2 regions of the Kistimonas scapharcae genome follow, and region 2 is predicted to be linked to the other one. Evidence: predicted binding sites of a transcription regulator. Region 2 holds the regulator's gene; the other holds the start of a gene.
What was found. The regulator FNR, encoded in region 2, switches genes on or off when oxygen is low (the NO sensors DNR and NnrR bind a similar motif). The targets are predictions, from matches to a motif close to TTGATNTANATCAA.
Positions count from the first base shown of each region.

Region 1: the regulator FNR is predicted to act here: its motif matches at 3,802-3,815, upstream of ABD892_RS26540 (ribonucleoside triphosphate reductase).

Region 1 is NZ_BAABFL010000481.1:8,661-13,989, reverse strand. It holds gene ABD892_RS26560 (MATE family efflux transporter) at 1-275, shown strand, start outside; gene ABD892_RS26555 (hypothetical protein) at 409-735, shown strand; gene ABD892_RS26550 (anaerobic ribonucleoside-triphosphate reductase activating protein) at 741-1,469, opposite strand; gene nrdD (anaerobic ribonucleoside-triphosphate reductase) at 1,466-1,627, opposite strand; gene ABD892_RS26540 (ribonucleoside triphosphate reductase) at 1,670-3,640, opposite strand; gene mazG (nucleoside triphosphate pyrophosphohydrolase) at 3,914-4,735, opposite strand; gene relA (GTP diphosphokinase) at 4,736-5,329, opposite strand, start outside.
Region 2 is NZ_BAABFL010000124.1:27,508-32,836, reverse strand. It holds gene ABD892_RS08080 (DUF547 domain-containing protein) at 1-723, shown strand, start outside; gene ttcA (tRNA 2-thiocytidine(32) synthetase TtcA) at 765-1,697, opposite strand; gene ABD892_RS08070 (TraR/DksA family transcriptional regulator) at 2,059-2,388, shown strand; gene ABD892_RS08065 (hypothetical protein) at 2,412-2,912, opposite strand; gene ABD892_RS08060 (adenine phosphoribosyltransferase) at 2,980-3,513, opposite strand; gene fnr (fumarate/nitrate reduction transcriptional regulator Fnr) at 3,537-4,295, opposite strand; gene hemN (oxygen-independent coproporphyrinogen III oxidase) at 4,475-5,329, opposite strand, start outside.

The DNA.
Region 1 (5,329 bases), on a different contig from region 2:
CCATGTTCCTGGATGGTTTCATTGTGTTAACTGCTGCCTGGTTCCAGTCCATGGCCAAATCCCGTGTTGCCAGCTGGATCACGGCGGGCAATATGCTGATCCAGATTCCCCTGCTGTTAGCGCTGCCGCCTCTCATGGGTATCACGGGGGTGCTGATTGCGTTGCCTGTATCGAATGTCATTCTTGCCATCCCGGTTGTCTGGGTGCTCTGGGTCGATCTTCGGGCACTGAAGAGCCCACAATCTCATTCGGCTTCAGTCCAAACACCTGTCTAACCCAAGTCACAGGGCGGATAGGTAAGATCCGCCCTGCTCTCCTAACACCTCCTGAAAAAGCACGTGACTTGCCAGAGCCATGCGCTTGCACACATACTGAAAGCCAGCATCACAATGGAGGAGGAGCTGCTGTATGGGCGTGATTCTTGAATTTCCGGATCCAGACAAAGCCAGGGAAGATGATGTTGTTGATACGTTTATCCGTAAAGTCGGCGATAAGATTGGCCTCTCAGAAGAAGAGATCGCCGCTGTAGTCAGCAGTTACCGTTCCGTTCATCCCTCACTGACCGAGAAATTCGAATCACCGATGGAGATACCGGCGGATGTGAATCTGGATGAGCGACAGATTGCTATTATCAATGAAGCGCTGAAAGAGCATATGTCCGACCTGTTTGCCTTCTCCGCCAGCATTATCATTGGCCTGTTGGCTCGGGAACAGGTCAACAATCGATTGACATAATACGACTATCGGACAGTGAAACGCGGAAACCAGCCGGATAGTGTGTCCCATAAACGGTGGGTAACTGATGGGGGCAAGGCAGGGTGAGGCAATGTGCCATTAAAGCACTGCTGATCTCGGCAGCGTTGAACGACAAAATCAGTGACACCTGCTTCAGATAACCTCTTCGCCAGTTGCAGCAACCGCTCTGGCGACAAGAGACTCCAGTTCACGGTTGTTCTTACCTCAAAATTAATTCCCCGTTCCTGAAGTATCTTCTGGCTACGCCAGGCCTTGTCACCTGCTGTCGCCCCCGTAATCAGGGGATAATCCTCCGGCAAACCCTTGATATCAAGGCCAACCCAATCCAGCCAGGGGATCAAGGATTCCAATCGGGATGGAGACTGCCCTGCCGTATGCAATCCGACTTTGAATCCTCGTTGCTTAACGGCTTGAATGGCTGGCAGCAAGGCTTGCTGGAGTATCGGTTCACCGCCACTGAATACGACCGCATCCAGTAACCCGGATCGGCGAGTCAACAATGCCAGCACATCCTCCCACTGCGGGTCATTTGCGTCTGGCATCATGCTCATCAATTCCGGGTTATGGCAATACCGGCAGCGCAGGTTACAGCCACGAGTAAAAACGACAGCAGACAGATTATCGGGGTAATCCACTGTCGATAGCGATGTGATACCAGCTATTTTCAGCAAATTCTCCGGTCGCAACTCCTGTCCCGCGACAGCATTAATCATTTGCCACGGTTTTCACGGAAGTGCAGGCGATCCTGCTGCTCCTGTTGTTTACCCGGATTAAACGCTGAGACAGGTCGATGATAACCCATGACACGGGTCCATATTTCGCAGCGTTGACGCTCATTCTCTTCCAGTTTCACAGTACCATTCGTTTTCATGCTTTCTTTCCTACTGGTTATTCTTCTGTCCAGTGTGATCGCTTAACTCACGAGCTGTAACATTGCCTGTTTTTCAGCAAGCCGCTCTTCATCACAGCATGGGCAAAACTCGTGTTCGCCTGCCAGGTAACCATGGGTTGGGCAGATGGAAAACGTCGGTGTCACCGTAATATAGGGCAGCCTGAAATGCGTCAGAGTTCGACGTACCAGCTTCTTACAGGCAGCAACAGATGAAACCTGTTCTCCCATATACAGGTGCAGCACCGTGCCGCCGGTATATTTGCATTGCAGGACATCCTGCATCTCCAGTGCATGGAACGGATCATCGGTATACCCCACCGGCAGTTGCGATGAATTCGTGTAATAAGGCCGTTCGATCGTCCCTGCCTGAAGAATATCCGGATAACGTTTGCGATCCTCCCTGGCAAAGCGATAGGTCGTCCCCTCCGCAGGCGTTGCCTCAAGATTGTAGAGGTGACCGGTTTCTTCCTGGAAATCCTGCATCTGTATCCGGATATGATCCAGAAATGCCTGCGCAAATGCCTGCCCTTCAGCTGTTGTAAGATCATGGGAATCATCCGAATAATTCCGGATCATCTCGTTGATGCCATTCACCCCGATCGTGGCAAAATGGTTACGCAATGTGCCAAGGTAACGCTTGGTATACGGGAAGAGGCCACTGTCCATATAGTGCTGGATGACTTTTCGCTTCACCTCCAGACTGTCTTTTGCCAGACGCATCAGTTCATCTGTACGACGATACAAGTCTTCCCGGTCTCCTTTCGCCAGATAACCCAACCTGGCGCAATTGAGCGTGACAACACCAATAGAACCCGTCTGCTCCGCCGAACCAAACAGACCATTTCCCCGTTTAAGCAGCTCCCGAAGATCCAGTTGCAGTCGGCAGCACATGGAGCGCACCATATTCGGTGTCAGTTCGGAATTCAGGAAGTTCTGGAAATAAGGCAACCCGTATTTTGCGGTCATACCGAACAACAGATCAGCATTCTCGCAATCCCAGTCAAAATCCGGCGTGATGTTGTAGGTGGGGATTGGAAACGTGAAAACCCGCCCCATCGCATCCCCAGCCATCATCACCTCGATATAGGCGCGGTTGATCATGGCCATTTCAGGCTTAAGCTCGCCATAACTGAAGGGCATCTCTTCACCGGCAATGATGGGGATCTGTTCTTTAAGGTCGTCCGGACAGACCCAGTCAAACGTCACATTGGTGAATGGTGTCTGAGTTCCCCAGCGAGAAGGTACATTCAGGTTGTAAATAAATTCCTGAATGCACTGTTTTACGTCTGTATAGGCAAGATTATCTTTGCGGACAAACGGCGCAAGATAGGTATCAAATGAACTGAACGCCTGGGCGCCTGCCCACTCGTTTTGCAGGGTACCCAGAAAGTTCACCATCTGCCCAACGGCACTGGACAGGTGTTTTGGCGGCGCAGACTCTATCTTTCCGGGTACACCATTAAAGCCTTCATGCAGCAACGTTCTCAGTGACCAGCCCGCGCAGTAACCGGACAACATGTCCAGATCATGAACATGCAGATCGCCTTGGCGGTGCGCTTCACCAATCGCAGCATCATAGACATGATTCAACCAGTAATTGGCCGTGACTTTACCGGCAACATTCAGAATCATGCCTCCCAGTGAATAGCCCTGGTTGGCATTCGCGCGCACCCGCCAGTCCAGTTTCTCCAGGTACTCATCCACAGAGGCTTCAACATCGAGGAGGGTTTTTCGTGTATCGCGCAGATTCTTGTGGCGTTCCCGGTAAAGGATGTAAGCCTTGGCAGTATCAAAGTAGCCACTGGCCGCCAGACACTGCTCTACCATGTCCTGAATCTGTTCAACGTCGGGCGCCTTATTGCCCCAGAACCGGTAACTGACCAATCGTAAGACCTTGTCTGTTAAGACCCGGGCTTCATCATGATCATATTCACCCGTTGCCAGACCTGCATGGAGAATGGCACGAAATACCTTGCCATTATCAAACGACACTCACAGCCCATCACGTTTGATAATTATGGCCGGAATTTCAAAGCCACTGTCAGATTCTGCCACGCCCATCCCAAAAAACCATATATTGTTATCTTTAAACAAAGATAGCACCACATATTGTGCATTGCACACAAAACGTGATACATAAAAAAGGTTATTTATTGACAAAAATCAACGTTTGGTAAACCTGAATCGATGCCAGGAAAAACCATGGCATCCACCTGAAAAAGTGTTTATCAGCCGGTGTTGCTTGAGTAGTTACGTGTTATTGCACTATAAGCCTAATGACTTGGCATCGTTCCAAAGTGCATCAAGTTCTGACAGAGAGCAGTCCTGCAGCTTTTTCCCCTGCGCCTTAAGATATGACTCAATATAAGAAAATCGACGTCTAAATTTATGGTTACAGCCCAACAAGGATTGTTCGGCGTCAACCCCGACATGACGTGCCAGGTTGACACAGCTGAAAAGCAGATCGCCGGTTTCATCACGTACAGCAGCGGTATCACCACTACGCCACGCCTGTTCCAGCTCATCGATTTCTTCGCGCAACTTATCAAACACTCGCGCAGCATCTGGCCAGTCAAACCCCTGTCCGGCCGCTTTAGCCTGAATAGCCTGTGCACTCTTCAAGGCCGGGAGTGATGCAGGCAGATCCTCCAACAAACCTGACAACTTCTTGCTGGATAATGCCTGCTTTTCACCCTGCTTGATTTCCTGCCAACGTCGTCTGACATCCGCCTCGTCAATCGCCTCGTTAGCGGGTCTGGATGAGGCCAGTGTCCCGTCAGGAAAAACATGCGGATGGCGACGAATCAGTTTTTCAACCAAGCCATCAAGCACCGATGAAAAATCAAATAATGACTGCTCTTCCGCCATCCTTGCGTGATAGATCACCTGAAACAGCAGATCACCCAACTCCTCCTCAAGATGGGGATAGTCCGCACTGGCAATCGCATCCGCCACTTCATGAGCTTCCTCCACGGTATAGGGTGCAATGCTGGCGAAATCCTGCCGGATATCCCAAGGGCAGCCCGTTTCCGGATCACGGAGTCGAGCCATTAGATTGAGAAGGTCTTCCAGGGTGTACCGGGCCATTTATCGTCCTTTGCGGTGCCTGCGTGCCTCAATGACATTGGGCAGCTGACTGATTTTGGCCAATATACGACCAAGATCATCCAGTGTCGCAATCTCGATGGTCAACAGCATAGTGGCAATATTGTCTTCCTTCGATGTATGCGTATTAAGATCAAGAACGTTGACCTTCTCATTGGCCAGCACCACAGTGACATCCCGCAGCAGACCGGAACGGTCATAGGCCACGATCTGTATCTCAACTGGATAGGTTTGCTCCTTGCCATCACCCCAGTTCACCTCAATTAAACGATCCGATTCCTGCTCCTGAAGCTGTAAGGCATTGGCACAGTCGGACCGGTGAATAGTGACGCCGCGCCCCAGGGTAATGTAACCAATGATTGGATCCCCTGGCAGCGGATGACAGCAACCCGCCATTTGCGTCAGCAGGTTGCCGACACCGTGAATGGTAATATCACCGTCGTTGCGAGTGGATTTGGGCCGGGTCCGTAACTCAAAGACCGACTCTTCTTCCGGCTCTACCTGCCGTTGTGCGGCATTCACCACCTGCATGGTGCGGATATCACCGGCGCCGCAAGCGGCAAACAGATCATCTTC
Region 2 (5,329 bases):
GACCGGAGTCATGAGAAGAGCACGGAAGCGATTTCACATGTTGAATGGCAGCGCTTACTGGATGCCTATCTGATTGAAAGGCCTGACGTGCGCCTGTTTGATTATGGTCGTGTGTCTGCGGAAGATCGTGTCAGTCTTGACCATTATCTGGCGTATCTGGCAGGTCTTGATCCCCGTGCCTACAACCGTCGAGAGCAGATGGCGTACTGGATTAACCTCTACAACGCCCTGACGGTTCGGCTAATTCTTGACCATTATCCCGTAAAGTCCATCCGAAAACTGGGTGAAGGTTTTTTCAGTTTTGATCCCTGGGATGACGACCTCATCACTGTCGCGGGGCAGCGGTTGACCCTGAATGATATCGAGCACCGCATTTTGCGTCCGATCTGGAAAGATAAACGGATTCATTACGCAGTGAACTGCGCCAGTATGGGATGTCCAGATCTGGCGGCCTCCGCTTACACCGGTAAAAATGTTGATATACAGCTTGAAAAGGCTGCCAGCCGATTTATCAATCAGGCTAAAGGTGTCAGGTTTGAGGGGGAAACGCTGTATCTTTCCAGGATTTATGACTGGTATGCGGTTGATTTCGGGGACTATCAGTCATTGATGGTGCATTTGCAGCAATATGCGGCAGCGAAATCCAATAATAAACTGGTGACCTTCAAGGGGCGCGTTCGTTACGACTATGACTGGGATCTTAATGATGCTGGTGATCAATAGTTCAATGTAAAAAAAAGGGGCGTCAATGCCCCTTTTTTCTTTTAAGCCGGTAGGTCCATAATGTTAACCGGTTTTATTATCGCGTCTTCAGTGTTCGTCTCTTCATCATTGTCCGCAGTAAACTGGAGCGGAAATGTTTCCCGGTCAAACGCTGTGTCGCCATCCTCGACAGGTGTGCCCCGTGGCACCAGTTTGCTGAAATCGTAGAGCCTGTTATCGGCAAGGTGAGAGGGCGCGACATTGGTCACTGCCCGGAACATGCTTTCAATCCGGCCGGGGAAGCGTTTATCCCATTCGGTCATCATGCCCTTGATGGTCTGGCGCTGGAGATTGGGCTGGGAGCCGCACAGGTTGCAGGGGATGATCGGAAATTCCTTCAGTTCGGCAAATCTGGCGATATCCTTTTCCCGGCAAAACGCGAGTGGGCGAATGACAATGTGCTTGCCGTCATCGCTGATAAGTTTGGGCGGCATGGCCTTGAGCTTGCCACCGTAGAACATGTTCAGGAACAGGGTTTCGAGGATGTCTTCCCGGTGGTGCCCCAGGGCAATCTTGGTGGCGCCGAGTTCGGTGGCGGTGCGGTACAGGATGCCCCGGCGCAGACGTGAGCAGAGTGCGCAGGTGGTTTTGCCTTCAGGAACCTTGTCCTTGACGATGCTGTACGTATCTTCTTCAATAATCCGGTATTCCACACCCAGACTGGCCAGGTATTCTGGCAGCACGTGCTCTGGGAAACCGGGCTGTTTCTGATCCAGGTTGACGGCGACCAGTTCAAACCTGACTGGGGCGTATTTCTGCAGGTTGAGCAGGATGTCGAGCATGGCATAGCTGTCTTTGCCGCCGGACAGGCAGCACATGATGCGGTCGCCATCCTCAATCATGTTGTAGGCAGCTATAGCCTGACCGGTCAGGCGGCGCAGGCGCTTCTGCAGCTTGTTGAAATTGACTTTTTCGCTTCGGGTCTCAATCTGCATACAGTCAGGATACTTGGTTATGTCTTTGGGCACACCGTGATGAACAGGAATGCCGTTCTCGTTAACCACAGTGATGAAAGTTCGCAGCATTATAAAGACCCGGGCGCAAATAATCAGGTATTCATGACCGCAAGCGTGCGCGGTTAATACATAGATTTTTCATGGCAGAAATGTCTCTGGAGATTTTCTGGCATGAAAGCCTGTGGCAGGATAGGGCTTTGCTAGACTATTTGGCTGATTGGATGGGGCGATGAGTCCGCAGTATTGATCATTCCGGCCATGATTCAGATCAACCGCGCTGACCGGTCCTCTGGCTAGAATAGGGCATGGGCGGGATCTTGTTAGCTACAGAGGGAGTCGAATGAATAAAGAATACGAAGTGTTTTGCCAGCGGCTGAAAACCCGGCAGGATGAGCTGGAGCGGCGTGTCGCCAACATTACCCGGGATGTGACCCGTAAGGCCAGTGCAGACTGGTCCGAGCAGGCCCAGGAGCGTGAAAATGACGAAGTACTGGATGCCTTGGGTAATGAGGCGGTGGCTGAATTGCGACTGATCCAGAAAGCGCTGGAGCGAATAGAGGAGGGCGATTACGGGCTTTGTACCGGGTGCGGCGGTGATATTCCAATGGCGCGCCTCGAAATCATGCCCTATACCGATCTCTGCGTGAAATGTGCGGAAAGCCAGGAATAAGCAGAGGCGGGCACTAGCTGGTGTCAGGCCGCGACTGTCTTGCCGAGGATAAGTTGGTTGTAGTGTTCGACAAACACTTCCGGTGAGTGACTGTTTTCGCTCTGGTAATGTTGTTGCCAGAGGGTAGCAAGCTGTTGTGGGTCATTGGCGACTGTCGGGTCGTCACACATTGGGGCGGCGCTCAGGTACACCATCCAGGCAATGGCGGTTGCATAGGAGAGGTTGGTGGCGAGTTCTGCGTGTGGGTGTAGCAGAAATTCCCGTTGGCTGGCCAGCCCCCTGACCTTGCTGGCCAGTTCGTGTTGATTGTAGAGAAAGGTGTCCCAGATTCTGCGATGGGTTGCCGGGCTGATCTGGTAAATGCCGAGTGAGGTATGATTGGCAAGGTGAAGGTGGGAGCCGAGCCCGGATTCGACGGCTGCTGTTCCCAGAAGCAGGTTTTCTGCTAATGGTGAGCGCATGTCGAGATGGTCTAACGTGGGTTGGACGACATACTCCCTGAATTCGTCTGCGCAGATTCCCATGGTCTTCAGGCTTCCCTGCCTTAAAGGTTCTATAAACGGGGAATCGGCGGTAATGCCAATAGCTTGATCAATAGCTGCAAAGGCTGAAGCTGGGGATGCCTTCCGAGTCGAGGCGTTTAGACCCGCCTAGTGCTGGAAGGTCAATGATGGCAGTGGCTTCGACAGGTTCAGCGCCCAGTCGGCGGCACAGTTTGGCTGCGGCGCAAAGGGTTCCGCCGGTAGCAATCAGGTCATCGGCTAACAGCAGGCGATCGCCCTTTTTCAGTGCGTCTGTGTGCACTTCGAGGGCGGCAGAGCCGTACTCCAGTGCATACTCTTCGCGAATCACATCATAGGGCAGTTTGCCAGGCTTTCTAAAAATGACCAGTGGCAGTCCCAGTTTGCAGGCCAGTGGAGAGCCAACCAGAAAGCCGCGAGCGTCCAGTGCGCCGATATGGGTGATATCCCTCTCGCGATAGCGCTCGGCCAGGGTGTTGATGATCATTTCTGTCCCTTTCGGGGACTGGAATAGCGGCGTGATATCGCGAAATGTCACGCCGGGTTCAGGCCAGTTAGGTATGGCCCGAATCAGGGAGTGGAGCAGTTGCTGGTCAAAAACCATCAGAGCGTGAGTCCTGCGCTGCGTTACTGAATGTTGACAATGTCCTGGTGTTCAACAAGCTTGCCACCGGCCAGGGCGCACAACTCCATGGCGTTGGTGATCTCAATCTCTTTGCCGTTGGCGTTGATCAGGCCGTTTTTCTGGAAACGGGTGAACACACGGCTGACGGTTTCGACCGCCAGACCCAAGTAGTTGCCCATTTCATTGCGGGACATCGACAGGCGGAAAGATTGTGATGAAAAGCCACGACGACGGAACCGGCTGGCCAGGTTGATCAGGAATGTGGCGATCCGTTCGTCCGCGTTTTTCTTCGACAGCAGCAGTTTCATCTGCTGATCTTCGCGAATTTTACGACACATGACGCGCATCAGTTGACGACGCAGCTCCGGATAGTCGTCGGAGAGCTTTTCCAGACGATCAAACGGGATCTCGCAGACCATCGTGGTTTCAATCGCTTGGGCAGACACCGGATAAGCTTCTGTATCGAGACCGCTCAGTCCCACCAGTTCACTGGGCAGGTAAAAGCCCGTGATCTGTTCTTCACCTTCGTTGGTGGCCGTGTAGGTTTTCAGTGCGCCGGAGCGTACTGCATAGACACTGTGAAAAGGATCGCCTTCAAGGAACAGGTGCTCGCCTTTTTTCAGCGGACGTCCTCGCTTGATGATCCTGTCGAGTTCATCAATATCTTCAATTTTAAGCGCCAGTGGCAGGCAGAGCTGACTCAGGCTGCAGTCTCTGCAGGCCACATGAGTCACTTGCCGCACATTCAGCTTGGACACCATACAGAAGAACCCCTGTGAACCGGTGGGTGTAAAAGTCGTTGCGGCCGTATTGTAGGGGATTCTCCTGACAAGTTTAAGACTGTGAGGATACGTATCTGAATGTTTCATGAAAAAAAGCCGGTTTCAATGTCAGAAAAAGGCGTGAAACCGGCGTTCTTTCAGGGCTTAAGGCGAGAGGGCTAGATAACCCGTGAGAAGCGCTGGACTTCTGCCACCTGCTGATAGACGTCGAACTGCATGCAGATATTGCGTATCAACAGTCTGCCGCGGGGTTCGACGACAATGCTTTGGCTGTCCATCCGGATCAGTCCATCGGCAGCCATGGTGCTCAGTTTCTTGAGGGCATCTGCGAAATAGTCTTGGAAGTGAATGCCGAACGTTTCTTCAATGGGTTTGATATCCAGTCGGAAGTGACAAATCAACTGATTGATAACGGCACTGCGGATACGGTCATCCTCATTCATCAATAAACCGCGACGAATGGCCAGTTTGCCGTTATTGACCCGGCTGGCGTATTCCTCCATGTTTGCGTGGTTCTGTGCGTAAACGTTGCCAACGCGGCTGATCGAAGAAACGCCCATGCCAATGAGGTCGCACTGGCTGTGTGTCGTGTATCCCTGGAAATTTCTGTGCAGGGTGCCTCCTTCCTGGGCAAGAGCCAGATCGTCATCGGGCAGGGCAAAGTGATCCATACCGATATACACATAACCGGCATCCAGCAGGCGCGTGATCGTGTTTTCAAGAATAGTCAGTTTTTCCTGTGGACTGGGCAGGTCTTCGCTGTTGATGCGCCGCTGAGGCATGAAGCGGTTGGGCATGTGAGCATAGTTGAAGACAGACAGTCGATCAGGGCGAATTTCAATCACTTTATCAACGGTTTCCATGAAGCTGGCGCAGCTCTGGAAGGGCAGACCATAGATGAGGTCGATGTTAATGGACTTAAATGTCAGTGCTCGGGCAGCATCAATAACATCGCGGGTTTCTTCTTCACTCTGAACCCGGTTGACAGCCTGCTGCACGGTGGGGTTGAAATC